Regions from separate parts of the Aurantivibrio plasticivorans genome, predicted to be linked through region 2. Evidence: predicted binding sites of a transcription regulator. Region 2 holds the regulator's gene; each other region holds the start of a gene.
What was found. The regulator sigma-54, encoded in region 2, starts transcription at its own class of promoters, with help from an activator protein. The targets are predictions, from matches to a motif close to TGGCACANNNNTTGCNNT.
Positions count from the first base shown of each region.

Region 1 (10,839 bases), 400 kb from region 2:
ATCCTACTGACCGCATTACTGCAAAGCAGCTCATTGGTTGGTTTAATCGTTCTTGCTTTTGCCAGCGCTAATATTATTCCTTTTAAAAATGCGGTCGGAATATTTCTGGGCGCAAATCTAGGTACCACGTTTACAGGTTGGCTGGTGACTTTCATCGGGTTCAAATTAGACCTCACCAGTTTTGCTCTGCCAATGCTCGCTATTGGCGGCATATCCCAAGTATTAATTTCCAAACCGAGTAAACAAAAAGCGTTGGGCGCCCTATTACTTGGCCTAGCTCTGCTGTTATTTGGTTTAGATCACATGAAGGCCAGCGTATCAGGGATACCAGATGCCCTATCGATGGAATCTTTAACAGGTTACAGCCCTTTTATTTACTTGATGATTGGCGCTGCGATGACGGCGCTCATTCAATCAAGTTCAGCCATGATGATGATTACCCTGAGCGCTTTAAACGCGCAGTTGATATCACTACCCGATGCGGCAGCCCTCGTCATAGGTGCGGACCTTGGCACAACCAGCACGGTGTTGCTGGGTAGCATGACCGGCAACATTGTTAAACGGAAACTAGCGTTCGCCCATCTATTTTTCAATGTAGTGGTAGATATCACGGCATTTTTTATTCTCTTACCTTTCGTCGAGAACTTACTGAATCTAATGGGGGTCAACGACCCACTGTATGGGCTCGTCGCCTTCCATAGTATTTTTAATCTCATCGGGCTGATGGTATTCATCCCACTACTGAAACCCTTTACAGCATGGATCAACCGTCTTTTCAGGAGCGAGGGAGAACAACCATCCCTTACGAGTATCCCCACTAATGTTCCTGACGTCGCAATATCGGCCCTCACCACAACCATCACAAGAATGTGGTTCCAAGCAATAAGCTTGAATATCGATCGATTTAGCATTAGCCGTGACGCATTAGCCAACGACGCACTAGAAAAAATTAACGCTCATGATGCTACCGCAGATACAGACAGCGAAAGCTTTTTACAACGCTACCACGCGCTAAAGTCGGAAGAACAAGAAGTAATACAGTTTGTGTTAGACCTACAACAAGAATCGTTGACGCCACCACAAACCGAAGCCATCACCCACGCTATCGAAGCCGTTCGAGCCATTGTTTACGGCTCAAAAACGTTAAAGGATATAAGCGATAATATTGCCAACATGAGCAACGCCTCGGCAGGCCGTGTTGAACGATATTTCCAACAGCAACAAGCCTATCAGGCAGCGTTTAATAGCCAGCTCATTAGACTCGTTGAAAGCACTGCGGGTGATAACTTTACCGAGGAAGAAATCAGCGAGCTTTGGCAAAAAAATGACCTGCACCAACGTGAAATGGATAAATTAATTTATCAAAATACAAGTGATCGCAACGGCGATTCACTGATGACCTCCTCGCAATTAAATGTAAACCACGAGATTCACCATGCAACCAAAAGTTTTTTAAATGGTTTGCAACACTGGCACAAAATACCAGTCTAGACCCTTGAGTAGCACTTCATGACTGAAAGCAGTAGACCAACCCTTACTTTTTACGGTGCAGCAGGCACTGTCACAGGCTCCCGCTATCTATTAAAAACACCAACCTCGCGTGTGTTGATCGACTGTGGGTTATTCCAAGGCCTCAAGAAGTGGCGCGAGCGAAATTGGCACCCTTTCCCTGAGCCTGCATCAAGTATCGACGGCGTATTTTTAACCCACGCTCATCTCGATCACAGCGGCTATTTACCCGCGCTAGTTAAACAAGGTTTCCGCGGCCCCATATTCGCAACGGAGGCCACTTACGAACTGTGCAAAATATTACTTGCCGATGCTGCCAAGCTGCAGGAAGAAGAAGCGGCTTACAACAATCGCCACCACACCAGTAAACACAACCCAGCACTGCCCTTATTTACACAGGAAGACGCGCAGCAAGCGCTGAAATTATTCGAGCCAGTAAAAAACTCTGCGTCCTTTAACGACCTCACTGTCACCTTCTCGCCCAATGGGCACATTTTGGGGTCGAGCTATTTAGACGTTGATATAGGCGGTAAACACATTGTCTTCAGTGGGGATCTGGGTAGGCCACACGACATCATCATGAATCCACCAGAACCTCCTTGCTACGCGGATTATCTCATTATGGAATCCACCTATGGTAATCGCCTCCATGACAACCGTGATATCAACGACTGCCTCGCGGATGCCGTCAGTACCACGCTAGCCTCTGGTGGCGACGTTTTAGTCCCCGCCTTTGCCATTGGCCGCGCACAATCGGTGCTCTACACCCTACACAAACTGCAACGCCAACAGAAAATCCCCTACGTGCCAATTTACCTCGATAGCCCCATGGCCATCAGCGCGACTGAATTGATGATTCGCTTCAACCAACAACACCGCCTCTCGAAACAACAGTGCCGAGAAATGGAAGAGAACGTGAAGTTCTTGCGCACCGTCGAACAATCCATGGCACTCAACGAAACCCAATTCCCCTGTATCATCGTCTCCGCTAGCGGCATGGCCACTGGTGGCCGCGTCCTCTACCACCTTGAACGCCTGTTACCAGAGCGGCGCAACACCATTATATTTGCAGGCTATCAAGCCGCCGGAACCCGGGGAGATCGCCTTGTACGTGGCGAAGACAGCGTCAAAATCCATGGCCGCTACTACCCCGTCAAAGCCCAAATACTCAACTTCGACTTCCTATCGGCCCACGCCGACCGGGACGAAATGCTCACCTGGCTAAAAAAGATACCTGTTGCACCCAAACACTGCTTCATCACCCACGGTGAACAGGAATCGTCCACCGCCTTCGCCGACACCATCAACCACTACCTCGGCTGGAACACCAGCACGCCCTCCCTAGGAGAAACCATTGAACTCTAAGCCACTGAGTAGGCTCTTAAAATCAGGGAATAGAGCCCCAAGAAACGGTTGCATTCAACCACCGGTTAGGTATCATTCCCGCCTCTTCACCGCCGCCCACGCGGCCTAGAAGCCAATCGGAGTGTAGCGCAGCTTGGTAGCGCACCACACTGGGGGTGTGGTGGTCGTCGGTTCAAATCCGGCCACTCCGACCAAATAAAAAAGGGGTCTCGCCAACAGCGAGGCCCCTTTTTTATTTGGTCAGAATGATCGGATTCGTTCTAAGACCTCGGTTCACAACATGGCAGGAAAGCCATGTTGCACAGCGAAGCTGCCCGCAGGGTGAGGCACAGGAAGTGCCGAATGAAATCCGGCCAACACTCTCCCCGCCTTCGCACATACTCAAACCACCACCAATAGCGAGGCTTTTTATTTGGTTAGATTGGCTGCACTCGTTCTCAGGTTTCGATTTACTTTAAAGCTCCGGAAATAGCTCGTACGCGATCCGTCAACATTTGCGCATTAGCTAAGTGCCAAGACAAGCTATTTGCAGATTCAAAGTGTCTAATCGATTTCACGTAAGCGCGTAGTATTTTTACGACTCGTCTCTCAATCTTATGCAATCGCAACAACCACTCACGGCTTGGTGACGCTTGTATTAAATCCACTTCGAATCGATACCATTCTGCAAGTGCAGCAATACCTTCTCCTTCGTCCCACAAAATTGCATCATCTATGTCGGCATCAATAGAACGCTGAATACTGAGAACAAAATCGAAGTGAATGTCCGCCATTTCGTAAAAGATTTCACGTAGACGTGCCTCACAGACCTTACGGCCGCAAACGCAATAATACTGATGAGCGTTATTACTTAGTGTAATCAACGAATCGGCTATTCGATCCTGTAATGAATCAGTTGTTGCACTGAAGCGATAAATTTTTCCCGTCATTGCCAGACCTCGGTACACGCTATCTCACTAGCTGTTAAATTAGAAATAGTACTCGTTGTGGTCCAATGAACTATTTGATGAAGGCTGTTGGATAATTTGAAAAGTAGAAACATCCTTAACCATCATTAACGGCGAATCACCGTGTTTTACTCTTGACTCAAGCGAAGATATATCAACAAGTTTTTGATGGTTATTCGGGTAAATAACGTAATAAAGATTTTGACTTGCGCGTAGTACAGGCGTTTTCAACATCAATAATGCCTCGCCCATCATGCCCGGCGATTTATTCAATTGTGGAGTTGTTTCGGCAAACGCAGATATCGCCATTAACATAGCCGCGCCTAGAAACGCAGAGCTGGCTGAATTACGGACGTCGAAACAAATGTTCATGACTGGTTCTCCTCGTTATTTAATTGGCGCTCCATAGGCAAGCCGGTATACTTAGCAAGCCAGCCTCAGGGGTTAGCTTGTGTAGCTCAGCCAGCTGCCTACGCTTTCGCGTCTGTGCTACTCAATACCTGTTAATGATTATTCAAGCATCATGCCAGCAGGTCGAATGCAGCTTAGTAGCGTATTCACCGTATTGCGGTGTATTTCGATGCTGAAGGTGGCAGTACTTGCCAGTAATATTTACCGACTCTATGTCATTTTTACAGGGGCTCCTGCTAACTAGTAGTCTCGAGGAATTTATTTGTGGTAAAACCCAAGCTGTTATCAGCCGTTTCAAACGCCTCACTTCGCGAGCAACTGTCTGCACTCGACGCATACCAACGATTCAACACCGAACAAATTGACCCACCAAACGAGTGGGTACCACAATTAATTAGCCGCGTTCCTCAACTTGCCATTATAGAAGCAAATGACTTCAATCATGATCAGCTTGAAGAGCTGATCAGCAGTAAAACCTTGAACAAAGTAGACGTTGTGTTCATAAGCAACGGTGAACCAAACTCATCTATCGACCGTGCAATGCAACGTGGTGCCACCTATCACCTTCGCGAGCCTATAGATTTCGAATTTTTAAACGAGTTATTGGAAGAAATAATTCAAGAGTTTCAGCAACAGCAAGCCTCAGCTGAACTAGCGATTTCTAGCCAACTCGACCAGTTTGGCCTATTAGTCGGGTCCTCTCCTGTCATGCGACGGCTCTACCGCGTCATTCGCAAAGCCGCCGAATCAGAAGTCAACATGTTTCTTGTTGGAGAAAGTGGTGCAGGAAAAGAGCTCGCTGCTCAAACCATTCACCTTGTTAGTAATCGCAGTGACAAACCCTTCATTGCGATTAACTGTGGAGCACTAAGCCCTGAGCTGATTGAAAGCGAGCTATTTGGGCATTTGAAAGGCGCTTTCAGTGGTGCCATTCGAGATCATTCAGGTGTCTTTCAACAAGCTGAAGGAGGTACGTTATTTCTCGACGAAGTCACCGAAATGCCCTTAGAGCACCAGGTTAAATTATTGAGAGTCATTGAAGCAGGTGAATATCGGCCAGTTGGTAGCGAAAAAATTTATAAGACCAACGTTCGCATGATTGCAGCGACCAATAGAGAGCCCGAAGACGCTATAAAAAGTGAACTCTTTCGTGAGGACCTTTATTATCGGCTCGCACACTTTCCTATTAATGTGCCGCCTCTACGAGAGCGTGAAGAAGATATTGTCGGGCTTGCGAAACATTTCCTCGCTTACAGAAACAACGAAGAAGGAACAGACAAACATATTGCGCAAGCTGCACTGGAGAAAATTGCTAGCCACACTTGGCCCGGTAATGTACGAGAGTTAAAACATACTATAGAGCGCGCGTACATACTCGCAGACACGACCATTACTGAAAACGATATACTGCTCGACGATAGAGAGACATCTGAGTCAGCCGAAGCCACACTACCTCACGGCGTACCGCTTAGCGAGGTCGAAAAAGGTGTGATCATGAAAACATTAGAAAAAAATGACGGCAATAAGTCTGAGGCTGCAAAACAATTGGGTATTAGCGTTAAAACACTTTATAACAAGCTCGAAAAATACGACGACAATGAATAAGAGGTAGCCGACGAGCGAACGCTCGTCGGCTATTTTTGAGAATGCAATAATTAGCAATCTGAGTCTTCAGCTCCGGCTTCAGCTTTAATTTCTTCACACTTGTCTTCAATTGCGTTGCCTACTTCAGTCGCTTTGTCTTCGACGTTTGATACAACATCATCGACCTCTTCACCGAATTCTTCCGCAGGGCCTTGGTCACACCCAGTCATCAAAAGAATACTTGCAAGTAACATGCTTGGTAGAGTGAAATATTTCATGGATAGACTCCTAGTCGTGGTTAATTAAAAAGTTTGAAAGCCGCGCAAACCTACTATCTAGGTTTACCTCCGCGTACAAGTTGAACGACTACGCTAATAGCAAATAACAAGACAAATATGAAAAATAACAATTTGGCAATCTCAGTAGCAGCGCCTGCTATGCCACCGAAACCGAGTACTGCAGCGAGCAAAGCGATTATTAAAAAACCAATAGCCCAACGTAACATAACTCCTCCTTAACAAGTTTATGCAGTGAGACTATTAATTTTTCCAGACTCAGTTCACTGCTCGTGAGACACCAATGTTGCAGTCTCACCGTAGATATAGCGAGTAGCATGCCAAGTCCTAACGCAATGTGAAAAATAGTCTTACACCCCGCGGTCCTACTGGCCTAGAAGAAAATACCCTCTACTTGAATATCAATGGAATTACCAGAGTCGATGATTCGCAGTTTGAAAGAACTACCTAAAGCGATGAAAAAATTACATATATTCAGAAATAATGTAATAGAAGAAATTTGATAAAAAATGGGCACGTTATGTATTGTCGAGCCATGGTATGGTCGAGCTATGGTGTGTAACTTTAAGTAGTGTTAAAGAACGCCGAAGATGAAGACAAACTCTCATGGAGCTTTGCAAATTGAAAGCTAAACTTGACTACAGCCAAAGCCAGGCACGACAGCATTAGGAATCACCCAAAATAAGGTTGATTTACCGATCATTGTCGAGAAGCTTGGCTAATTTAGACCTCTTCCCGAAAGAGATTACCAAGGCTTTCTGGGCCATGCGGACTCTATAGCTATAAAAAACGTATTAAGCGCACCCAACTCATCATTCATCATCCCCAGTAACGCTGCGAATGACAAAGTGTGCAATATTTGTACAAACCCATTGTGTAATTTCCGTTAAGTCCCAAAATATCCATTTGTCTGTGAGCATCTAGAGGTCTGCAAAAACCGGCATTATCAATCACGCCGCTCGCACATTAACCAAACAATCAAAGATTACCTGCGTGGTCCGCCCTTAGGACATAGAGTTTCACCAAACTCTCGTGCCAGTGAGAGAAAACTGGAGCGGGAAATGGCGCAGCAACCTAATAAAACCAACGTAGAATTGTCATAAACTTTACGTATAATTGACCCCTGGTAAACACGCTATACTTGCTCTATGACCGATACCCGTGAACTTACAGGCTGTTAATTTCATGAGAGCCCTACCCTTTTGTCTCTTAATTGCTCTACTTGCGGGCTGTTCAAGCACACCCCAGCAGACCGTATTTGAACCCGCCGTCCGCGACGAATACTGCTCGCGCTTCTTCCTCTACCGCATGTGCGCAGAAGACTTCACTGACAATGGCAGCGTCGATGCGGTCTATTTTGAAGACGAACGTGAAGTCTTTCTCTACATAGAAGAAAGCGCTGATGTAATCGCAAAACACTTAGCATTCCACCCTTGCGCCCAAATCATCGACGAACCACTAAGCATATCTAGCGACAAGCTACTGAGATTTGACGAAGACACCAGCTACTGGCGTGAAACTGACGTCAAAGCGGAGATCTTTGGACACTACCTTCGCTATGTAGACCGGGTCAGTCAGTGTAATAAAGAAAAAGGCTTAATCACCGAACAGGAATCCGACGACAGCGGGTTTGATGACTTCGATGATTTTGAAGATGATGAGTATGATTATGAAGCGTCTTCCGGGAAAGTCGATTATGCGGATGAGAGAGCATGAGGTAGATCAGGTCCAGACATCTACGGATAGTGCGATTCCACTTTAAGTTTAATTTTTTCTCCGGCGCACTGACAACTCCATGACCACTCCCTCTGGGTCTACAAAAGCAGTTATTTCACCACGATTTTTTTGGTTTCCTATAACATAGTCACTGAACGAATAAGGTTGGTATTGTTCTGAAGGAGCTCTCGGTAATTCCAGAGCTTCGCCAAGGATTTCAGTTAACATAGCCAAACGTAATTTTGCCTCGGGTTTTATTGTAATCTCAAGTAGTTCATTATTTTTGCTCTTGTCGTCAAGTGGGTATGTTAAATAGCTTTTTCCTAATGAGCTATTCAACGGTATAAATGATAACTCGCCCCGACTCATGTAAGTTTCGTCTACAGACGCAGCAAATTCTCCTAAAAATTTTTCCCATCGATCTCCGACCAGCAAGTAGGCTTCTACTAACGCTAAAAGTTTTGGAGTTAACATACTCTTCTCTTTCTCATAACCATCCAAATTAGCAGCATAAAATCTTAATACATTCAAAATGGCCAGCAAAGTAAAAATATAGAAAACACCAATAGCCGCTTAAAGTACAAGAAAATTTATAACTCACTTATTTAAAACCGAGAAAAACACTGAATTTAAGGGCAAAGCGGCCTTGTTTAATAGGATCAAGGCGATGAATTCAGCCAGAAAGGAAAATACTGCAAGGAAAGAATATATGAACCAAACGAAATAGGTAGTAAAACGATTAAAAGTGTAATGTTATGGCATTAACATTTTTTTCAATTTGTTACTCAACGTAAATAGATCTTTTATCACTTAGGTTGTATGAAAGTAGTAGCTCAGAACAGGTGATCTTCCTCCGATAAAATTCTCAAATCCCTAATATGACGCAATAACGCTTGCAATATATCCTCGCCATGTATTGTATAATCAATTACCCATGCTATGGAGAATGCACTATAGGAAAGGGATTCCAAGATTTTCTCCAACCAAGTGAGCTGCTCTGGAAACGATGGTTTCACCAGATTTCTAGCCACTTCTCCGCCTGGCAATCTCAAACGGCACTGCGCAATATAGGGAGCTTGACTAAACCTAAACTCCCAACCATTTTCACAAATAATCCTCTTACTCGACCAATTAGAACCCTGCCACTTTTCTTCCAGAAAGTTCGCCAATACTGAATTTTTCGATAACGTAACGTTATTTTTCACGAGTCTTTCAAGATGATTGAGCTCGGGAAACTGTTGAGAACCACATCTCGCCTTAACCCAATGCCTAATCCAAGCAATAATATATTTTTCCGCTTCTCTATCTCTAAGTATTGAGTTTTTCAACTCAAAACCACCTAGTGCTTTCCAAATACATACCTTTTTATCTCGTTCACCGAGGTTATACAATTGCTCTGCTGCCGAAGCCCTATACCCCGCACCCCAGGACTCGCTAAGTAGCGAAGGTAAAACTTTACGAGCAACTTCAGGCAACAAAACAGCTAATTCTTTCAGTTTTGGATATGTAAGGTAAGGATTTGGGTCCATTATTCTACGATTATTAGATTCCGAATCAGCCAACTCAATCAATTCAGCTTCATAACGCGGCAAGAAATAGCCACGGTGAGCATCAATCACTGTTTCCACTTCGTAGTTAATTAATTTAATTACAGGTATAGCCTCAAACAGGACATCCAATAATTCTCGAGCAGGTAAAAAGTCAGACTCTAGGAATCCTTTCACACTGAAGGTTATGTTACTGCGCAAATCGTACTGAATGGAGTGCTCCAACGTACCTCGCTGAAAATTTTGGTTGCGAACCAGAAAGTCTATTTCTTTATATATATCGGCGTGGGAGAGATAAACTGCGATATTTTTTCTTTGAGTGCTATCGTCGCCAAACAACGTAATTGCGTTTACGAATTGCTTTACTTTTTCAATCTTTAGGGCATCAATATTCATAACCTAACCAGTAAGAAACTTAGCAAAATCAAGACATAAGTACTCGATTAATTGATGACCGAATATGCTTTACTGCTAGATTTCCCCTCCCTCATACTTTTCTCCAAGCGATTTCCATAAATCTAAAAAACCCAGCTCATAAAGAAATATCCAGCTCAATGATAACTCCGCTGGGTCATAGTCTCCGACAGGATTTTGTTGATTACGAGACCAGTTTGTAATTGCGTAGCCACTCGTGGTACTGCCGACCGCCAACATCTCTCCGTCAATATCAGTATCTGTGCTAATCATAGCTCCAGCATGTAAACCGCCTTCGGATGGTGATTTACGAAATTCATCGAGCGCTTGAGGGAACCAAGCTAAAGCTCTCAATGGGAAATCAAATTGATCACAGTAATACGTATTATTAGGGCCTGTATTATAGGACACCAAAAAAGTAAGATGATCTTGGTAACCAACCAAACTATATAGCTCATCATTCCCATCAGAAGAATCAAGCATGGTTCCCAAAAGAACGGCATCATTTGGAAGCGTATCGTGACGAACAATTTTAGTTAGTGCTGGAGCTAACGGATATTTAGCACTTCTCTTCATATAGTTTTCAAACCAGATATAATCATAATTGCATTATCATCACTCAGCTGCTTTAGATTAACTTCCTTCCTCTCGAAATTAAGAGTTTCAACTACACCACATTTCACTCCTTCTTCAGCTTTATTCGCGGTCAGTCCATTTCCTGTAAATTCTGAATTGGCACCAATTTCAGTTCTAACCTTGTGCATCGCATTGAAAAGAATTGCTTCATTTTCAGGTAAGGATTCGACATATTCAGCAACATCCCTATGGTTAAACTCATCTAGTTCGTTATCCCAAAATTCTGCCATTTTATTGGCATACTCCACGTGGGACTCCATATTCATTGTGCTTTGAACAACGTTTTCGTCGTAAGAATAATCTAATTCATTGGCCGCCGCACCCGCTAGATTCTCCCACGTAGGCACTATCGAATTATTACCAAATTGGTCAAGAGTTTCACCGCGATCTATTATATGCATCACATACTCTTTA
Region 1 is NZ_AP036020.1:2,357,891-2,368,729, forward strand. It holds gene ACZ5NB_RS10650 (Na/Pi cotransporter family protein) at 1-1,491, shown strand, start outside; gene ACZ5NB_RS10655 (MBL fold metallo-hydrolase RNA specificity domain-containing protein) at 1,510-2,874, shown strand; tRNA gene ACZ5NB_RS10660 (tRNA-Pro) at 2,992-3,068, shown strand; gene ACZ5NB_RS10665 (hypothetical protein) at 3,324-3,803, opposite strand; gene ACZ5NB_RS10670 (hypothetical protein) at 3,843-4,193, opposite strand; gene ACZ5NB_RS10675 (sigma-54 interaction domain-containing protein) at 4,497-5,837, shown strand; gene ACZ5NB_RS10680 (hypothetical protein) at 5,888-6,094, opposite strand; gene ACZ5NB_RS10685 (DUF1328 domain-containing protein) at 6,148-6,321, opposite strand; gene ACZ5NB_RS10690 (hypothetical protein) at 7,298-7,828, shown strand; gene ACZ5NB_RS10695 (hypothetical protein) at 7,877-8,302, opposite strand; gene ACZ5NB_RS10700 (hypothetical protein) at 8,662-9,771, opposite strand; gene ACZ5NB_RS10705 (hypothetical protein) at 9,847-10,365, opposite strand; gene ACZ5NB_RS10710 (hypothetical protein) at 10,362-10,839, opposite strand, start outside.
Region 1: the regulator sigma-54 is predicted to act here: its motif matches at 6,418-6,435, upstream of ACZ5NB_RS10685 (DUF1328 domain-containing protein).

Region 2 (10,839 bases):
CGCACCAAATTCAACATAGGTAGCTACATCACTACCGCGCAAAACAACCAGGCTGACGTGCGGCAGGTTAGTCGGAAAAATTAATTTGCGACTTTTAGAAATATCTTCGACCGGCTCGATACCTGCTTTGGCAAGAATCGGCAAGGTCTCTTTAAGAATGCGCCCCTTAGTGAGCGCGATGATTAACTTTTCCATCTCTTCTTCGTAAGTTTTTGCTGAGATTAGTCTGGAACGCGACGAATGTTCGCACCCAACAATTGTAATTTCTCTTCAATACATTCGTAACCGCGATCAATATGATAGATACGATCAACGATGGTTTCACCTTGTGCGATCATACCAGCAATCACAAGACTAGCTGACGCACGCAGATCCGTTGCCATAACCGGCGCACCCTTTAACGACTCAACACCTTTAACAATTGCCGTATTGCCTTCCAGCGTAATATTTGCACCCATCCGGTTCAGCTCGTTAACCTGGATTAGGCGATTTTCGAAAATCGTTTCAGTCACAGCACCGGTGCCTTCGGCCACCGCGTTCATTGCAGTAAACTGAGCTTGCATATCGGTGGGGAACGCAGGATACGGTGCTGTTTTAAGGTTTACCGCTTTAGGACGGTTTCCCTTCATATCAAGCTCAATCCAATCAGGCCCAGTATTAATATGGGCTCCGGCTTCTTCAAGCTTTAACAAAACCGCTTCCAGAATATCTTCTCGTGTGCCCTTTAGCATAACGCGCCCGCGTGAGGCTGCGGCGGCAGTAAGAAACGTACCCGTCTCAATCCGGTCAGACATCACCGCGTATTCCGTAGCGTGAAGTCGCTCTACGCCATGAATTACCAGCGTCGCACTACCGATACCTTCGATATTGGCTCCCATGGCCACTAGGCAGTTTGCCAAATCAACGACTTCCGGCTCTCGCGCGGCATTTTCAAGTGTCGTTTTCCCTTCAGCTAACACAGCAGCCATCATTAGGTTTTCGGTGCCGCCAACCGTGACGGTATCCATAAATATATGGGCACCTTTTAAACGACCTTTACTGGTTGCTCGTATATAGCCGGAATCAACTTCGATAGTTGCGCCCATCGCTTCCAATCCGCGAAGGTGAATATCTACCGGGCGGCTACCAATCGCACAACCACCAGGGAATGACACATTGGCAGTCCCAAACCTCGACAATAGCGGTCCCAAAACCAAGATCGACGCACGCATTGTTTTTACAAGATCGTACGGTGCCGAAAAATCGGTGATCGTCGTAGGGTCAATTTCTACACGCATTTTTTCGTGAATCGTCACGCTAACACCCATGCAGCGCAGCAGCGCTAGCATCGTGGTGATGTCATTGAGATGAGGCAGGTTGCAGACGTGCATTGGACCATCGGCCAACAAGCTCGCAGCCAAAATGGGGAGGCCCGAGTTTTTAGCGCCGGAAATCCATACTTCGCCGTTTAAAGGGCCGCCGCCGGTAATAATTAACTTATCCATTGAAATCCTATTTTGCGTTTACTATGCCACTAGCCAATATCGTCCATGAAAAAAGACGCTGGGTGCAAATATCTGTGGGATCAGCTAGGTGAACTAATACTTGATGTCACGCGGAGTTATGCGTGTTCGGCTTGCCATTCGGCGGGGGTATAGGTCTTCATATGAACGGCATGGATAGTGCCATTGGAGATTAAATCACCAAACGCACCGTAGACTAACTGCTGCTTTTTGAGCGTATTTAGGCCCTCAAATGCCGTGCTGACAATCATCACGTTCACATGGGAGCCGTCTGTCTCCACCTGTGCGCGACAGCCAGGTATTTGATTTTCCAACAATTCTTGTATTTCAGAAGATTCCACAATTGGGCCTCATTAATTAAATCTATTAAGTTGTCTCTCGACTACGGTTGAAGCCAATGCTGGCAGTCGCGGTATTTTACCCTAGTGAACGCCATGCGCCTATGTGCGACTGCCATTGCAGCAGCTTATACCCGCCAATCAGCAATCACTTGATCGAGATTACCGGATTTTTGCATTGCCTGATCAAACTGATTGCGGAACGTTTTACCCAAATTAATTCCATTAAGAATCATATTGGTAATCTTCCATTCTTTATCGCGGTTTTGCTTCATAGAGAACGACAGAATATTCGTGGTATCACCACCTTGTACACGCAATACGACGCTTAAAGAGCGCTTGCCTGTCACATCACCTTCCGGGGGTAATACCTGGATGTCATGGTCAGCATATCCGGCCAACCCTTTACCATAAGTTGTCACCAAACCCTGCTGAAAGGTCTTAGCAAACGAGGCTTTTTGCGAATCCGAGGCCGATTTGACGTATTTCCCCATCACCCCTCGCGAGATGTAGCCAAAATCAACCACTGGCACTAACACAGCCTCGATCTCGGCGTAGTATTTTTCTGGGCCACCTTCTTGCTCTAACGATTCTTTCTTCTTGATCACGGCAATAAGGTCATTTTTGACATCTTCCGCTAGAACATGCGCCGTTGATGCACTCTCCGCATGGACTGTTGCTGCGCCCAATGCCAGCATAAACACGGCCATAACTGCACTGAGTAGAGACGCAACTCGGTTGACGTACATATCAGCACGTAATGATTTTTTAGCTTCAAGTAATATCATGTGTGGCTCCTTTGATTAGCTCACGAATTTCCAGTGCGAGTGCAGACCTCTATAGCTCGTCTCTCATTAGTCGCTTTAGAGGCTTCTGCTCGGGATAAGTTTTACCCACCAACGCGCATTTATCGAGATATTGCTGACTTTTTGCGGGCCGCACTATACCATTTGCGCCCCCTTTGCGGAACGAAGCCGCTTCACCATTCACAAAATCATCACGGGTTACTCTATGAGCGAACTAGTCTACGCTTGGCTAGCAGTCATTCTTGGTATCGCAGGCTTAGTTTGGAGTGCAGACCGCTTTGTTGCAGGTAGCGCCGCCATCGCCTCGAATTTCGGAATATCCAAGCTCGTGATTGGCTTGACGATCGTATCCCTTGGAACCTCTGCGCCAGAGATTTTGGTCTCTGTCAACGCATCGCTGGACGGCGAAGGAGCCCTGGCTGTCGGAAATGCTCTCGGCTCAAACATCGCCAATATCGGGCTGGTTCTATCAATTACCGCGCTAATCGCAGCCATCCCCATTCAAAAGCACATTCTTACCCAAGAGTTTCCAGCGCTGCTGCTTGTGACCTTGCTAGCCGGTGTATTTCTTTATGATCGGCAATTAGTACTATGGGAAGGCGCGGTGTTGATCGTGCTCATCATTCCTATCATCTACGCAATGATCCGTTACAAAAAGTCTCATCCAGAAGACGCAGAGGATGAAGACATCCCCAACATGAATAATGCGGCAGCCGCCATATGGTTTGTCATCGGGCTGGTGCTGCTAATCGCTAGTTCAGATGCGCTTGTTTACGGGGCAACGCGCATCGCCACCCACTTCGGGGTAAGTTCGCTGGTGATAGGCTTGACCGTCGTCGCTGTGGGTACCAGCCTGCCAGAATTAGCCGCATCAGTAGTGAGCGCGATCAAGGGCCATCATGACATCGCGCTCGGCAACATTGTCGGCTCTAATCTATTCAATATTCTGACGGTGATGTCGATCCCAGGGATTGTTGGCTTGGAAGCAATGGAAGCCTCTGTATTCACTCGCGACTACCTGATGATGCTAGGCCTAACACTTTTCCTGTTTGTAGCGGTAGTCATCGACTTCAAGCTCAAAGGCAAACGTGAGCACGGCCATCTGGGTAAATTGATTGGATCACTATTACTGTTGAGTTACATCGGATACTACGTGTTGCTTTTCAACTCTTAACAAGTCTTGGCGCTGTGCTGACTTTTACCGCCTAACGTTATAGCATGCGCCACGATCAAGGGTCGCTAGCGGGTAACCTATCGCGACCCGGAACAAAGGCCCAAGCTGCTTACCTAACAGGTATTGCAAAGCCAATCACTCAACGGAATCCGAATGGATAAACTAGATTGCATAAGCGTCGCTAAACGCACTATCGACATCGAAACCAAAGCCATTGCTGCTCTAGCCGATCGAATTGACGAGCAGTTTTATCACGCTTGCAATGCAATACTAGATTGCCAAGGCCGGGTCGTTGTTACAGGAATGGGCAAGTCTCACCACATCGGCAGCAAAATCGCCGCAACCTTAGCCAGCACTGGCACACCCGCTTTTTTTGTCCACCCAGGAGAAGCCAGCCATGGTGACCTGGGCATGATCACTAAAAACGATGTCGTGATAGCAATTTCAAATTCAGGTAGCTCTGCAGAAATAGTCACGCTACTGCCACTATTAAAACGAATGGGTGTGCCTTTAATAAGCATGTCCGGCAAAGCCGACTCCCCTCTGGGAAAGGCAGCAAACTATCATCTCGATATCAGCGTAGCATCAGAAGCTTGCCCTTTAGATTTAGCCCCGACTTCGAGCACCACTGCAACATTGGTCATGGGTGATGCATTAGCTATCGCGCTGCTCGAGGCCCGCGGGTTTACGGCCGAAGATTTTGCATTCTCGCACCCTGGCGGCGCTCTAGGCCGCAAGCTATTGGTGATGGTTGAAGACTTAATGCACAGCGGCGAACAAATTCCCCAAGTTCACCGTGGGGTTTCTGTTCCGGAGGCTTTGGTTGTCATGACCGAAAAAGGCCTAGGACTGACTACCATCGTCGATGATGAAGGCGATCTTCTTGGTATTTTCACCGATGGCGATTTACGCCGCGCTGTCGATAAAAAACAAGATATTAACAGACTGGCAATATGCGACATTATGAACAGTTCACCGAAAACCGTTGAACGCCATATGCTCGCGGCAGAAGCACTTGGCATAATGGAAGACAAAAAAATTACTGCGCTGGTGGTCGAGGAAAATCAACACCCAGTTGGCATCATTCACCTACACGATATTCTGCGCGCGGGCGTCATTTGACCTATGAATTCTTCTGCACTACCTGCTCAAACAACTGAAAAACTACGACAAATCAAATTGCTGCTTCTGGACGTCGATGGCATTCTTACCGATGGCAAACTGTATTTCGGCAACCAAGGCGAAGAGCTCAAAGCGTTTAATATTCTAGACGGCCAAGGCATTCGCCTACTACAAGACAGCGGAGTCAAAGTAGGCATAGTGACCGGTCGCAAGAGCGAATTAGTTGCGCGTCGCGCTAGGGACTTAGACATTGCTTTTGTCATCCAGGGATCCAAAAACAAGCGCGAATCGGTCACAAAAATCGCACAAGAAGCCAACATCGCTTTAGACAACATCGCCTTTATGGGTGACGACTATCCGGATTTGATTGCTATGCAAGCGGTCGGCTTGAGTTTTACGGTCACTAATGCCCATGAAGAAATTAAACAACGCGTTGATTGGCAGAGCCAATACCGAGGTGGTGACGGCGCGGTGCGAGAAGCTTGCGACATCATTATGAAAGCGCAAGGAACCTATGAAGATGCACTCAACAAGTTCCTCCAATAACTTAGCGACCACAAAATAAACAGCTTGCTATGAAAAAAAATTGGATCCCGGTTGCGCTCTTTATATCAATTGCTTTTGTCGTATTCGTCGTCGAATACACACCCAAAAAGCTGCCAACCCCACTAGCGAGTAGCGAAAAAGCGCAGCAATTCCCGACGTTTTTTATAAGTGGGATCGAAACACTGCAATTTGATGATAGCGGCAAACTCGCTCACAAATTCGAGGCCAGCGAAGCTCAACATTTCCAAGCAAACCTCAATAAACCTAGCCCGAAAGATTTCACTGCCATTCAAAATCCGCGATTTTATTTTTATAAGGCCGATGCCACTCCATGGCACTTGAGCGCTGAGCAAGGTAGGGCCACTGAAAACGGCGAAAAGCTTGAGCTAAGTACCAATGTCAACGCGTGGCAATCTCTGGAAGACGGTGAAACTCGTATTACCGCACCGAGCATATCGCTTTTTCCAAATCGCCAATTAGCCGAATCGGATAAAACTGTTATCATCCGCTACCCCAGAGCCGTTTACAGTGGCCTAGGAATGGAAGTTGATTTCAAACAACAAGTGTTCACGCTCTTATCCAAGGTTAAGGGGAAGCATGAGCCACCAACACACGGTGAACTGTTACAATCAACGCCCACCATGCCAGGCCAACCAAACGAGGCTGTGACCCCATCACAGTCACCCGAAACTGAGTAAGGATTGACCTAATGTGCCGTCTTCATCAAACATTTATGGCACTGAGCCTTTGGCTCATCGCCCAGCCAGTGCTGGCGCTACCAACAGATAAAGACCAAGAGATTGATATCGAAATGCAAGGCCGTATGCGCATTGATACTGCGAATGAGGTCGCCACTTATTCTAAGAACGTCGTCGTCACTCAGGGCTCACTGAAAATCATGTCAGACGAATTGACCGCGCACGGCAACATCAATAACCCCAACAAAATTATTGCCATTGGCGAACCTGCCACACTGCAACAGCAGCCATCAAGCGATCAAGGCGTAATAACGGTTAAGGGTAACCACATTGAGTACCGAGTGGGCAGCGAGCAAGTTTTAATTTCAGGTAACGCTGTATTTGAGCAAAGCGGTACAACCATCACCGCAGCCAAGCTGTTCTACGATGTCAGTAGCTCCCTGGTAGAAGCAGAAGCCGGCGACGACACTATCAAACTGGTTAGCCCTCCGCGCAACCGTGGCGCGAGTGACGAACAACCGCCATCTAACAATAAAGCGGAGTAGCCAATGTCCACTCTTCGTGCCGAAAACCTTGCTAAGCGCTATAAAGGGAGAGATGTGGTTTCAGATGTTTCGGTGTCTGTATCTGCTCGAGAGGTAGTCGGCTTACTCGGCCCAAACGGTGCAGGGAAAACAACCTGTTTTTATATGATCGCAGGCCTGATTAAACCTTTGCGTGGCGAGATCTTCATCGACGACCTCAATATTACTCAATTTGCTATGCATGATCGCGCTAAAGCGGGCATAGGCTATTTACCTCAAGAGGCTTCGGTTTTTCGCAAGTTATCGGTCGCTGACAATATTCTCAGTATTCTCGAGACGCGCCCCCAACTCAATCGTAAACAGCGCCTCCACAAAATGGAGGAATTGTTAGTCGAGTTCAATATCACCCACTTACGCGACAGCCTAGGCATGGCGTTATCAGGCGGCGAACGCCGTCGAGTGGAAATTGCGCGAGCGTTAGCCACTGATCCTGCCTTTATTTTGTTGGACGAACCCTTCGCGGGCGTTGACCCAATATCCGTTAACGACATCAAAGGCATCATCACTCACCTAAAAGAACGCGGTATCGGCGTGCTCATTACCGATCACAATGTAAGAGAAACGCTCGATATTTGCGAGCGCGCTTTCATTGTTAGTGAAGGTCATATCATCGAGTCGGGTAGCCCCGAACAAGTTCTGAACAACCAGAAAGTTCGCAAAGTTTATCTGGGCGAACATTTTCGTCTATAGGCCTATCGACACGCCTCAAGTCAACGTCTAATTCGCTATTAACCGCGTTTTTTACAAACCAATTTTCATTAAATAAGCGATTTTTTGACCACAGGCATAAACATTGCTTGTCAAGATTGCCGCGTCGCGGTAGCCTGTCTACACTTAGTCAGGGGTTCCAAATTGGCACATCCTTTCTAGACAATTTAGCTGATGTAAATTAAGGGAAAGCCAAGTCTCACGGTTGAGCAACAAGATCTTGTCAACGCTCGCACTATCAAACCGAAGTTGTGCTTGGCAAGTTAAAGTGCAACGCAGTCGCCGTCATCTATGAAACAATCGCTTCAACTTAAGCTGGGCCAACAGCTCACAATGACACCGCAATTGCAGCAAGCAATTAAGCTTCTGCAACTGTCCACCTTGGATTTACAGCAAGAGATCCAAGATGCGCTAGATTCCAATCCAATGTTGGAGATATCTGAAGATGATTCAGGTTCGGATGGAGGCAGCGGTGATACTGATTCAAATTCGGAGAATACCAGCGAAGCAACCAGTACATCCGATGGCGACTCCGCCAATGACCCTCAAGACCTTTATAACAACGATAATTTCGAGAATAGCGCACCCAATTCAAGTGATGACTCGCAAGATTACCCTGAGTCAGACTGGAATAATGAAATCCCCAATGAACTTCCAGTCGATACCAGTTGGGACGATATCTACCAACCGTCAACAGGCCCTGTCGCTAGTGGCCCTGAAGACGAAGACTACGATTACGACTCCCGGCGTACTGTCACAGAGTCTCTATACGATCACCTAATGTGGCAGCTTAATTTGACGCCAATGTCTGATCGAGACCGCGTCATCGCCATGTCAATTCTTGATGCTGTTGAGCCGTCTGGTTTCCTTTCTCAAACCACCAATGAGATATTTCACGGTATCGAAGATAGCCTGGAAGAACTCGAAGAAGATGAAGTCAATGCCGTTTTACATCGACTGCAACAATTTGACCCACCCGGTGTTTGTGCTCACGACCTCCAAGAGTCCCTACTCATCCAGCTGAAACAGTTCGCTGAAGATACACCTTATTTAAAAGACGCCTTCGTCGTCGTCAAAGACCACCTAGCATTGCTCGGTAGTCGAGATTACAAACAATTAATGCGTAAAACAAAGCTCAAAGAAGCGGAACTACGCGATACGATTTTATTAATTCAAAGCTTAAACCCTCGCCCAGGTGAACAAATTAACGCTGGGGAAACCGAATATGTCGTACCGGATGTATTCGTCAGTAAAGAGGACGACCGGTGGGCAGTGAAGCTAAATCCTGATATCGCACCTAAGCTGCGTATCAACCCAGCCTATTCTGCATTGATTAAGCGAGCCGACAATAGTAGTGACAACACCTTCTTGAGAGATAATTTGCAGGAAGCGCGATGGTTTCTAAAAAGTTTGCATAGCCGTAACGAAACCTTGTTAAAAGTTGCCACCTGTATCGTAGAAAAGCAACGCGGTTTCTTAGACTATGGTCCAGAGGCGATGAAGCCACTAGTTCTTCACGACGTTGCTGAGGCGGTGGGGATGCATGAATCCACTATTTCCCGTGTGACAACGCAAAAGTATATGCACACGCCACAGGGGATATTTGAGCTAAAATATTTTTTCTCTAGTCATGTCAGTACCGACAGCGGCGGAGAATGCTCATCTACCGCTATCCGCGCTATAATTAAGAAACTGGTTGTTGCGGAAAATCCGAAAAAACCACTCAGTGATAGTAAAATTGCCGAACTATTGGCCGAGCAAGGTATTCAAGTAGCAAGACGCACTATAGCCAAGTATCGGGAGTCTCTAAACATTCCCGCTTCTAACGAACGCAAACGGCTTGTGTGAAAAGTATCCAGCGATTAACTCGACACATTTGTCGCGACCTTACTTCCGCTACAGTCATAGCGCCTACTTAGGCAAAGAGGCTTATATCCAACAGGAGTCAACGCCCCAAGTATGTAATGTGACCCGCAAAACAATCAATTATTGTCATATAACGGACAGAGTTCCCCTACACAATTAGGAGCTGCACTATGCAATTAAACATCAGTGGCCATCACCTCGATCTCACCGACTCCATTAAAGATTATGTCGCCAACAAACTCGACAAACTCAACCGACACAGCGACCAGATTACGTCGGTTAACGTTATCTTGTCAGTCGACAAGCTGGAGCAAAAAGCAGAAGCCACTGTACACGTTAGCGGTAAAGATTTTTTTGCGGATTCTAGCAATGAAGATTTATACGCTGCGATCGATCTTCTGTCAGACAAGCTTGACCGACAGCTCATTAAGCACAAAGAAAAGCAACGTAGCCATCGCTAGTCGTCTCGCGAGCAGTTAACCAACCTATGGACATTAGCAAGATACTCTCCCCCTCTCGCACTTGTTGCCACATTGCTGGTGGCAGCAAGAAGCGGGTTTTGGAAGAAACAGCAAAAAAAATCGCAGAAGACTACCCGGCACTCTCGTCGGATGAATTATTCAGAGAACTAGTGAATCGAGAGAGACTAGGCTCTACTGGTATTGGGCAAGGTATTGCAATACCGCATTGTCGGGTCAAAAACTTAGCCAATGCCGTGGGCGTCTTATTCACTCTCGATACGGCGATTGAATTTGAAGCAATTGATGATTCCCCAGTAGATATCGTGTTTGCGTTGCTGGTGCCCGACGAAGCGGAGAATCAGCACCTGCAAACCCTGTCTCTACTAGCGCAAGCGTTTAGTAATCCGTCTAATCTTAATATCATCAGGCGGGCCAATAGCGATGAATCTTTATTCAAATGTGCCACCGAAGTATTTAACGATATCTAACGAAATAAATAATCGGTATCGATAACCGGGCCAGCGCCTTTTGAGCAAACTCTAAGGCTCAACCTAATGGAGCTAAAAGGTTTCAATTATGCGTTTGATTGTCATTAGCGGCCATTCCGGCTCAGGCAAGAGTACCGCGCTACACCTTCTCGAAGATGCTGGTTTCACGTGCGTGGACAACCTACCAGCTTCCTTGCTACCGCAATTAGTTGACCATATAAAGACGCTTAACCCCGATGGTGATGGTCACCAAAAATTTGCTATCAGCATTGATGCCAGAAACACCTGGCAAGACTTAAAACAGTTTCCACAAACTCTCACAGCGATCGAAGCACTAGGGGTTAAATGTGAGATAGTTTTTCTCGATGCAAAAAACAACATTCTCATTCAACGTTACAGTGAAACACGTAGAAAACACCCCCTGAGTGATGAAAATACAGACCTCAAACAAGCCATTCACGCCGAGCGCTCCTTACTCGAACCCATCGCAGATCTGTCAGATCTAGTTATCGACACAACTAGCCTAAATTTGCATGAGCTCCGTGA
Region 2 is NZ_AP036020.1:2,758,280-2,769,118, forward strand. It holds gene hisG (ATP phosphoribosyltransferase) at 1-195, opposite strand, end outside; gene murA (UDP-N-acetylglucosamine 1-carboxyvinyltransferase) at 222-1,484, opposite strand; gene ACZ5NB_RS12390 (BolA family protein) at 1,601-1,843, opposite strand; gene ACZ5NB_RS12395 (MlaC/ttg2D family ABC transporter substrate-binding protein) at 1,969-2,628, opposite strand; gene ACZ5NB_RS12400 (calcium/sodium antiporter) at 2,852-3,820, shown strand; gene ACZ5NB_RS12405 (KpsF/GutQ family sugar-phosphate isomerase) at 3,974-4,942, shown strand; gene ACZ5NB_RS12410 (KdsC family phosphatase) at 4,946-5,488, shown strand; gene lptC (LPS export ABC transporter periplasmic protein LptC) at 5,518-6,186, shown strand; gene lptA (lipopolysaccharide transport periplasmic protein LptA) at 6,198-6,731, shown strand; gene lptB (LPS export ABC transporter ATP-binding protein) at 6,735-7,460, shown strand; gene ACZ5NB_RS12430 (RNA polymerase factor sigma-54) at 7,770-9,326, shown strand; gene hpf (ribosome hibernation-promoting factor, HPF/YfiA family) at 9,515-9,805, shown strand; gene ACZ5NB_RS12440 (PTS sugar transporter subunit IIA) at 9,832-10,293, shown strand; gene rapZ (RNase adapter RapZ) at 10,382-10,839, shown strand, end outside.

Region 3 (10,839 bases), 1.4 Mb from region 2:
TAAGCTTGCAGTAGCGCAATTGAGAAATGAAAAACCCTGGAACGAGGTGTTAGCGACGCTCGATAACGCGCTAAAGCTTCAACCGGATTATTTGTTGGCTCAGTACAATCGAGCGCAGTTGCTGTGGTTGATGCAAAAACCAGAGGCAGCAAGACGTGAACTGCGTGATATATCAAAGCGAGCACCGGAATTTGCACCAGCCCGCTGGAGTTTGGCGCACATCAATATATTGACTGGGCGCAAGAATGCTTCAAAAAAATCTTTGCAGTGGGTCAGTCAACAAACGCTATCACCGGAAGAAAGTACTTTAGTGCGCTGGATGCAGATCATTGTAAATGCTGATTGGCAATCGATGGCGCAGCTCCGAGAGGATAGCGCCTCGCTTCTTGCAAGCAAGGACGAGAACGCTGAAATATTGCGCATCGCTGAGTGGATTGAAACCTACCATCTGTATGTTTGTGGTTTATCTATTAAGTCTATTCGCTGCGGTGAAAAGGATAACCGGCTAGTTGCACAAAACCGGAAATCACTCAACCAGTTTGAAGACCCGTTTCTTTTTAGTGAATGGCAACTCAGGAAAGCGGAGGCTGCCTCGGCTGATGGTCAATACGAACGGGCGACTAAGGGCATCGTGCGCCTAATCAACTTGTCACCGGACAGCCATTTGCTTCAGTACCAGGCGGGGCGATGGTTGATGGATGCGGGATTACCCGCGGAAGCAAAACCCTATCTGCAAACGGCGGTAGCGCTTGTGCCAACCGATACTCAATACCGATTGAGCTTGGCGCTTAGCTTTGTAAGAGACGGAAAGGCTGATGAAGCTGAAGCGGCCTACCGATCGCTTTTATCGCTTGCGCCTAATCACAAGATAGCTCATTTTAATTTTGCGCTATTGTTGCTACGACAAGATCGGTATGACGAAGCTGAAGATCAGCTGCTAGCCGCTCTGGATGTTGACTCAAATTATACGAATGCGCAGTACAATCTTGCCAAGTTGTATATTGATACTCAGCAATATGACCAAGCACTTCCGCATTTGATTGACCTAACCGATGCCGTACCAGCCAATCGACGTTATCGCGAGATGTTAGCCAAAACCTATATGCAATTAGCTGAATACCAACAGGCGTATGTTGAAGTTCAGCGTCTGGTTGCACTCAACCCAGACAGTGTTAGCGCAAAAATACTCTTGTTCGATGTGCAGCGAGAGCGGGGCGAATTGCGTAAAGCTGGGGATGTTATTTTGAATTTGCCCGTTGAAGCCTATCGCCCTGTTGTCATTACTAAGATGTATAACTTAGGTGTTCGGGCGCTCGATGCTGAAGATTTGGCATTAGCTGAATTACTCAACCGCCAAATCCTCGAGTTAGACGCTTCAAGAGATAAGGCACTCGTGAATCTGTCGGCGGTACTCAACCGCTCCGGCCGGTATCGCGAAACGGTAGCTTTGTTATCGAACTCAGCTACCTTGCCCAATAACGAAAAACTGGTGGTGAATCTAGCGGGAGCCTTGAATAGTCTAGGGGAATACAAGCAGCTCGTTGCACTGCTTGATAACTACCTAAACTTCCGTGAAGGAAATGGTGCTTTGGAGCAAATGTATGCGGAAGCGAGTACGACTATCGCGATTGAGCCGAATATCCAGTAAAGTACGCCTGTGTTTTAGAAGGTTAGACAGTATGAATGTAGAGTGGTTAGCAAAAAGGCGAGTGCTGAGTTCGGTTTGCTTTGGTTTGGCTGGGTTATTAGCTGCTGCGGGGAATGCAGTCGCTCATGACTTTACCATTGATATCATAAACGGTGTTGATTCCAACCCCAATAAATTGACAGATACTCTCGATCTGGACAACGGTGCGTTTAGCGAAACCCGATTTGAGCTATCCCACACCCCTGGTTTTACGGGATACTATTATGAGTTGCATATTCGAAATACGGACTATGTGACGGGGGAAGAAACCACATCTGAGGACAATACTGAAGAGCTGGATGCGAATCTTGATCTAGGCTGGAAATGGCGTCCGAAGACGAAAAATGGCAGAGCCACGTACCGTTGGGAAGTGAATGTTAATCGCAAAGACTCTGTGTATGTCGACCGCAGCACTGGAGATGTAAAGACTTGGTACGATGTGCCTATCGGTGAACGTTTTGACGCAACCTGGGTGGAAGTTAAAACCAACGGTAAAGTCCCCCTATCTGAAGATGCTAAGTTTGTTTACGAACTCAAAGTTAAAGACAAGGATTACTACGATTATCAGGACGAAGAGTTTTTTTATTTGTCGGGTAATCCTGCCCCTCCACCGTCTAATCTCGATTATCAGCAAGCTGATTTAGAGCTGGGTTTTGAAAAAGAAATTTGGCCCAACACTCAATTTGAAAACTCGATTGTATTTGCGCGACGTAATTACACAGATAGACGAGCAAAAGACGAAGACGGGAATGAAATCCTGAACTCAGACTTGAGTTATCGTTATTTAGAGGCCAAAAACGGTCTCGATCATCGCATAGCAAAACGTTGGAAATTTAAATGGGGGCTTAACGTTTATCAGCGACTAGACAACGAAGATGGTTATTACGATAGCCTGGCAGGTAAAGCCTACATGCGGCTGCGCTATCGCAATGGAGATTACGTGCGTTTTACCCTCGGGCTAAGTTACAACCATCGCCGCTATGATAATGCGATTGACGATGTGAACGCAGAAGAAGAAAGCGGTAGAAGACGAGAAGGTTTTCGGTTCGAAGCAGAATTGATACGTCGAATTGTGCGTAAAAAATTTATCAACCTCGATGTCATTATTGGTGCACGCTACGAAGACTTTGATAATTCAAACCTGAAGTTTGCCTATGATAGAGGGCAGATATACGGCGGTATTCGTTGGCAGCCATTTTAAAGGCACATGGCACGGCTTTGATTCTCCACAATTAGTTTTCGGCAAAACCGCTATCACATAAAAAAGCCAGTGTGAATCCACACTGGCTTTTTTAAATTAGCCGATTAGATTGGCTATCTCAATTTGTTGGAAACGCATTGTTAGCTGTTGTAAAGCGAATCGGTTTTTGCCGCCATGACGAAATCGTTTTTATGTAACCCGCGTATTTTGTGGGACCACCAGGCGACGTTGACGCTACCCCATTCCAGCAGTAACGCGGGGTGATGACCTTCGTCTTCGGCAATTGCCGCAACCTCATTGGTAAAAGCCAGTGCACTGGCAAAGTCTGGAAAGCTATAGCGTCGATGTAATTGCTTTACACCATCGTCAATGACTAATTCCCACTCCGGAATTTGTTTGTGCAGCTCTGTGGCTTCTTCCTCGGTAACACGTGGAGCATCTATGCGGCACGCTTCACAAGTTTGATTGAGTAGTTCATCGGTGCTATCAGTCATGCTAACCTCTTGTCTATTGTTCTCAAATTATAGGGGTGATACTGCCCGCAGGTTTCTATAATAACAATAATTGCCGCCTAACGGTTTCCAACTTTTTATGTTACGACACCTAACAACTATTTTTGTCTCCGCTTTCCCATTTGGGATGAGTAGTATGCTTTTTGCCCAAACATACCTCGAGCCAGAGGCTGGTGGTGAGGGCATGGATCAATGTATAGAGTTTACCAAGCCGGGGAGTGCGCCGTTTGATATATCTCTCGCGCCCAGTCCTGTTGAGCCTGCACAAATCCCCAGTGGTACGGTTGTCGGAGAGATCCAATACTCCCGCTATCCAATTTTTAATGCGAATGACCCTAAGGAAGATAATCAACTTTTTTCGTTGGTTGACTGGCTACACATTGATACAAAAAAACGGATATTGCGCGATCAAATCCTTTTTGCCCCGGGTGATGTCTATGAGCCGCGCGTTGTTGAGGAGTCTGCCCGAATTTTACGCGAGGCCGACTACTTGTACGATGCGCGTATTTGGCCTTATCAGTTGTGTGGTAATCGCGTGGACATGGAGGTAGTGACTCGAGAGGTTTGGACGTTGTACGCCGGAGGTTCCCTCAGCCGTTCTGGAGGAAATGATAAAACAAGCCTATACGTGACTGATGCTAATTTCTTGGGGCGGGGAGAAACCTTGTCCGTTGAATATAAATCCACGACGGATCGCGACGGCTGGCAACTGGGTTATATCGACAATAGCGTGGTTGGCAGTCGCCACCGGTTGGAGTTGTTTTATGCTGACAATTCTGATGGTTCTCAAACTGATGTCGTTGTGGAGCGGCCATTTTATTCTCTGAATTCACACAATGCGTGGGGCGTTGCATATCACGATGTGGAGCGCGAGGATGACCTCTTCGAGCGAGGTGAGGAGGTTGCGACTTTTCAAACCTACAAGCAAAGTGCTCGCGCTTATTGGGGGTTGTCCAATGGCTGGGTTGACGGTAAAACCCAGCGTTGGTGGCTCGGTGTCAATACTCAGCTGGAAGAATACGAGCCCTTGTCCGGCGACTTCAGTGCGTCCGGTATACCACAAAATAGAGAAGTTAATTATCCGTTTATCTCTACCGAAAAAATTCACGAAAGTTTTATTAAAGTCAATAACCTAAACCAGATGCACCGCATTGAAGATTTTAACTTAGGGGTTACCTGGAGTGCTCTGCTTGGTGTTGCGGATAAATCTTTTGGCTCTGATGAAGATAGGTTAGTACTTGATTTGTATTATCGAGATGCTTGGATGTTATCTGACCACACATTGATGCAACTTGAATCGAGCATCAACGGTTTTTGGCGCTATGATGAAGACATTAGTGATGAAGTACAGGTGGCGCTCAGTTGGCGTTACTATAATGGCGTCTATAAAAAGCACGGAACCTATTTCGCGGCAGATGCACGATATGCCCGCAATTTACCAGGAAGTGAACAAATCTTAGTGGGGTCAGATGAAAGGCTGCGTGGTTATCCATCTCGCTATCAAGAGGGGGATCGTAGTGTGGTGTTTACAGCTGAGCACCGCTATTACACTGATTGGCATATATTGCGTATTTTTAGGGTCGGAGCTGCCGCGTTTTTGGATGTGGGAAGAGCCTGGGAAACTGGGGATCGTAACGACGGTGCTACGGGTTGGTTGTCGGATGCGGGGTTTGGGTTGCGAATAGCATCAAGCCGAGCACAGAGTAAAAGTATTTTGCACATCGATATTGCTTTCCCATTCAATCGCCCCGACGACGTGGATCGATATCAGGTCGTCGTGGAGGCGAAAACGTCTTTTTAACGACGAATGGAATGCTGCGCTAATCGTGAGAGTGGCTTTTTGCGAATGCGGCCTGTTGTTCTGCCGTTGCTTCTGTTTGGTAAGCGTTTTTCCATTCATCGTACGGCATGCCGTAAATTATTTCGCGGGCTTGCGCGTAGTCGATTGACTCTCCGCGCTCTTCGGCGGCTGCCATGTACCATTTGCTCAAGCAGTTTCTGCAAAACCCGGCTAGGTTCATTAGCTCGATATTTTGCACGTCTTTGCGTTCGTCAAAGTGTTGTACTAAACGTCTAAAGGCAGCGGCTTCTATTTCGGTTTGCGTTTGTTTATCCACAGTGTCTCCGTATCGCTTTTACATTAATGGGCGTGGCTGCCCTTTAAAATCAGTTCCGCAAAATTACAGGGTCGGTGCGTATCGTCGAGCTGGGCAGCAATAATTTTTTCCCAAGCAAGGCGGCATGCGCCAGTAGAACCAGGCAAACAAAATATAACGGTGTTGTTGGCGAGACCAGCGGTTGCCCTAGATTGAATAGTTGAGTTACCAATATCATCGTAAGATAGTTGGCGAAATAGCTCACCAAACCCTTCGATAGTTTTATCAAATAATACACTGAGTGCTTCAGGCGTACTGTCTCGCCCGGTAAACCCTGTGCCACCTGTTGTGATTATTGCGTGGGTATCGTTATCGGCAATCCACTCGGAAACGATCGCGCGCATCTGGTAGATATCATCGATGACAATATGACGGTGCTGTAATCGATGGCCGTGACTTTGTAAGGAGTCGACAAGGTATTGTCCAGACGTATCATTTTCAAGTGTGCGAGTATCTGAAACAGTTAATATCGCAACATTAAGCGCTGAAGTCATTGTTGGCATTCTCTACTATGAAATCGCAAATTTGTTTGACGTCGGTTAAAGGGAATACTGGCCCGTTGCAGCCGTAATCAATTGCATTAATTGATTGATCTGAAGCTAAGGCTAGCAATGGCTCTGCGTCGGGAAGTGGCTCTGCGTTATGGTCGGGACGCACTACGGCAAGCTTCGGGTGAGGGGAGCGCTTAAAGCCTTCGACGATAACGAAGTCCACTGGGTCTAATTTCGCTAAAAGCTGATCGAGAGTCGGCTCGGGTTGTTGATCAAGCTCTTTCACCAAAGCCCAACGTTTCGATGAAGCAACAATGACTTGAGAGGCACCTGCGGTGCGATGTCGAAAGCTGTCTTTTCCTGGTTGGTCAATATCAAATTCGTGATGGGCGTGTTTAATGGTTGCGACGCTATAGTTGCGCCGACGTAGTTCCGACACGATGTTTACCATCAACGTTGTTTTACCGCTGTTTTTCCAGCCGGTAATGCCAAATAACCTCATGTAATCAACCGCCGGTCATGTTCATTAAACGCACAATCTGCGGTTCATCGCTGTGATCAAAATAGTGGCGTTCGGGTTTAATGAGTATTGCATCCCTGATGGCTTGCTTTAGTTTTTCTATATCATTTGGGTAGTCGCGCACTTGTTGGCGAAGATCAACCGAATGTTCGTTTCCTAGGCACAACAGAAGTCGGCCTTCAGCGGTCAAGCGTACTCGATTACAGGTGGCACAAAAATTTTCGCTGTGAGGAGAGATAAACCCTGCGCGAGAGAGGGTCTCGCCAATTTGCCAATACTTCGACGGGCCGCCAGTGGTGTCGGTGAGTTGCGTCAGTGTGTAGCGTTGGCTAATTAATTCTCTAAGTGCCGCACTGCTCAAAAACTCTTCACCACGCACATGGTCGGTAATGGCGCCTAATGGCATTTCTTCGATGAAGCTTATATCAATGGATTTATTCACTGCGAAATCCACTAAATCAATGACTTCGTCAGCGTTTCGGTTTTTGAGTACGACGGCGTTTAACTTTATTCGCTCAAACCCAGCGCTGATTGCAGCATCGACACCGGCAAGTACGTTGTTGAGGTCACCGGTTCTCGTCATTTCTTTAAAGCGGTCTGGTCGTAAACTATCCAGACTGATGTTAATGCGTTTGACGCCTGCGTTTTTCAACTGGCTCGCATAGCGGCTCAGCTGAGAGCCGTTTGTCGTGAGTGTAAGTTCACTCAATCCGTTCAGCGCCCCGAGTTGCTCAAAAAGAGCCATGACGTTATTGCGGACCAGCGGCTCGCCGCCAGTGATGCGAATTTTTGTTACTCCAAGCTCAACAAATGCTTTGGCGATTTGTGTGATTTCTTCCAGCGAAAGTACTTGTTGACGAGGCAAAAACTGCATCTCTTCTGTCATGCAGTATACGCAACGAAAATCGCAACGGTCGGTGACCGAAATTCTGAGGTAATTAACCTGCCTAGCAAATGGATCAACTAATGGCATCAATGAGGCTCATGTAAGGGATTGATACGTGGTTCTGCAACGTGGGTTGATATGGACCCGTAAATACTATTGCTGTTGCATGGTAGCGGTATCAAAGCTGAGAAAATGTAATTGGAGGCATTGTATCAACGATATAGGTGAAAAGGGTACGCCGAGAATAGGATCATTTGTGCCTCAATATGGGGCTGCGCTGGTGTTGGTCCTGCACCAGTAGTGAGCCATGATATGTGCTTTTTGCGGTAGGGTGGTGCGGCATGTCGGGTCGCATTTGCCCAGAGTTGGTGCTGCATTTTTTAACTTATTGAAATGTAAGAGTTTTATTTTTTGTTATTTTCTGGCATTAGACTTGCTTTATTAGCCAAAACGAAATGCGGCGATGGGGTCATCCGGTTTTGGCGAAGCGAAGTGTCACCACTCATCCAGCCTTTGATGATACCCAACAAGTTGAAAATCGAGAGTTGATCAGCGTCAACGATGTAACCAGCAAGCAGTAAGGTGGATTTTGATGGAAAAACAACGAGTCTTAGTGGTCGGGAATGGTATGGTTGGCCATAAGTTTATCCAGTCACTCCTCGGTGCCCCCGACGCAGAGCGACAAGATATTATTACGTTCTCGGAAGAGCCTCGACTAGCGTACGACCGAGTTCAGCTAAGCGCGTACTTTAGTGGTGCTACAGCAGAAGACCTCGCTCTCACGGATGAAGCGTACTACACGCAAAATGGCGTGACGTACTTGCTCAACGACAAGGTCGTTAGCTTTGATGCGGATGCCAAAACTGTAACAACCGCCTCAGGTAAGGTTGAGTCTTTTGATAAGTTAGTGCTCGCCACGGGCTCGTTTCCTTTTGTTCCGCCTATCCCAGGTAAAGATCAGCCTCACTGTTTAGTGTATCGCACCATAGAAGATCTCGAGGCGATTACCGCCTCAGCTAAAGAGAGTCAGGTTGGTGTGGTTGTCGGTGGCGGTTTGCTTGGTCTTGAAGCGGCCAACGCGCTAAAAAACCTCGGTCTAAAAACGCATGTCGTTGAGTTTGCGCCGCGTCTAATGGCTGTTCAGTTAGACGAGGGTGGTGGTCAATTACTCCGCACCAAAATTGAAGAACTCGATGTAGAAGTTCACACAGAAAAGAATACTCAAGAAATCGTTGCGGGAGAAGAATGCCGTTACCGAATGAATTTTGCGGATGGCTCTTTCCTTGAAACTGACATGATTTTGTTCTCAGCGGGTATTCGCCCGCAAGATGAGCTGGCGCGAAGCTGCGGTCTAGAAGTTGGTCCTCGTGGCGGTATTGTGGTGAACAACAATTGCCAAACATCTTCTCCAGACATCTATGCAGTAGGCGAGTGTGCTCTTTGGGATGGTCGTATCTTTGGGTTGGTGGCGCCGGGCTATCAAATGGCAAAAGTGGCGGCATCGCATATCACCGGTGGTGAGGAAGAGTTTACCGGTGCCGACATGAGTACCAAGCTGAAGTTGCTTGGTGTCGATGTGGCCAGTATTGGAGACGCGCAAGGGCGGACTGAAGGTTCATTGTCTTACATCTATCACAACGATGTTGATCAGGTATATAAGCGCCTGATTGTGTCGGCTGATAGTAAGTATTTGCTAGGTGCGGTGTTGGTCGGTGATGTCGATGCTTACGGTAATCTTCTGCAGATGATGCTCAATAATATTGAATTGCCTGGCAGCCCCGAAGCGTTAATCTTGCCAAGCTTAGATGGCGCAGCACCGACTATGGGTGTTGATGCCTTGCCTGATACTGCACAGATTTGTTCTTGTAACGATGTCTCTAAGGGCGCAATTTGCCAAGCGGTCCAGGGCGGCGCCGTCACAATGGGTGATATTAAAGCGACTACAACAGCATCGACGGCATGTGGAGGCTGTACCGCCCTGGTGAAACAGGTGTTAGATGCTGAGCTGGTTAAATTAGGTGTCGAAGTATCGAACAATATTTGCGAGCACTTCGAATATTCTCGTCAAGAATTGGCTGACATTGTTCGTGTTAAGAAGATCAAAACGTTTGCAGAATTACTCGAAGACCATGGTAGCGGGCACGGTTGCGAAATTTGTAAGCCCGCTGTGGGGTCAATCTTGGCGTCATATTGGAACGAATACGTGCTTAAAGATGAGCACATTGGGTTGCAAGATACCAACGATGTTTTTCTTGGCAATATGCAAAAAGACGGCACGTACTCTGTAGTCCCTCGTGTTGCTGGTGGTGAAATTACGCCAGAAAAACTCATTGTTCTCGGCGAAGTGGCAAAAGAATTTAATTTGTACACGAAGATTACTGGCGGCCAGCGAATTGATTTATTTGGCGCGCAGTTGCATGAGCTGCCGATAATTTGGCGCAAGCTCGTCGATGCGGGCTTTGAAACTGGCCATGCTTACGGTAAATCTTTACGTACCGTTAAGTCGTGCGTTGGTAGCACGTGGTGTCGCTACGGCGTGCAAGACTCTGTATCCATGGCGATTGAGTTAGAAGAGCGTTATCGAGGTTTACGCTCGCCACATAAATTAAAAATGGCGGTCTCCGGTTGTACCCGTGAGTGCGCTGAGGCGCAGAGCAAAGACGTTGGAGTCATATCCACCGAAAAAGGTTGGAACCTTTACGTTTGTGGTAACGGTGGTATGCGACCTCGCCATGCCGATTTATTTGCGACGGATATCGATGATGAAACGCTGAAGAAATACATCGATCGCTTTTACATGTTCTATATCCGTACGGCAGATCGCTTACAGCGTACCTCCGTTTGGCTGGAAAACTTAGAAGGTGGATTGGATTACCTAAAAAGTGTCATTGTTGACGACAAGCTGGGGATTTGCGATGAGCTTGAAGCAGAGATGGCAAAAGTGATTGAGACATATCAATGCGAATGGAAAACAACGATTGAAAGTCCCGAAAAACTTAAACGTTTCCAACACTTTATTAACGCAGATGCGGCTGATGATAACTTGGTCTATATGGATGAGCGTGGTCAGCGACGTCCTGCAACCAAAGAAGAGCGTATCAAAATTTTAGAAGCGGTGGGGTAACGCATGACAGCAGTAGCGAATAATTGGGAAACCGTTTGTCAGTTGGATGACATAGCACCTAATACTGGGGTGTGTGCACTATTTAATGGTCGTCAAGTTGCGATTTTTAGATTGGCCACTAGTGACGATGTATTTGCCGTAGATAACTTTGATCCGTTTGGTGAAGCGAACGTTTTATCACGAGGTCTCATCGGGTCTATTGGTGGTGAGTTGGTTGTTGCATCACCGCTCTACAAGCAGCATTTCAGTCTAACAACCGGCA
Region 3 is NZ_AP036020.1:1,395,885-1,406,723, forward strand. It holds gene ACZ5NB_RS06240 (tetratricopeptide repeat protein) at 1-1,648, shown strand, start outside; gene ACZ5NB_RS06245 (TonB-dependent receptor) at 1,680-2,888, shown strand; gene ACZ5NB_RS06250 (4a-hydroxytetrahydrobiopterin dehydratase) at 3,029-3,382, opposite strand; gene ACZ5NB_RS06255 (BamA/TamA family outer membrane protein) at 3,537-5,201, shown strand; gene ACZ5NB_RS06260 (DUF1244 domain-containing protein) at 5,221-5,517, opposite strand; gene moaB (molybdenum cofactor biosynthesis protein B) at 5,541-6,050, opposite strand; gene mobB (molybdopterin-guanine dinucleotide biosynthesis protein B) at 6,034-6,549, opposite strand; gene moaA (GTP 3',8-cyclase MoaA) at 6,554-7,540, opposite strand; gene nirB (nitrite reductase large subunit NirB) at 8,046-10,577, shown strand; gene nirD (nitrite reductase small subunit NirD) at 10,581-10,839, shown strand, end outside.
Region 3: the regulator sigma-54 is predicted to act here: its motif matches at 7,876-7,893, upstream of nirB (nitrite reductase large subunit NirB).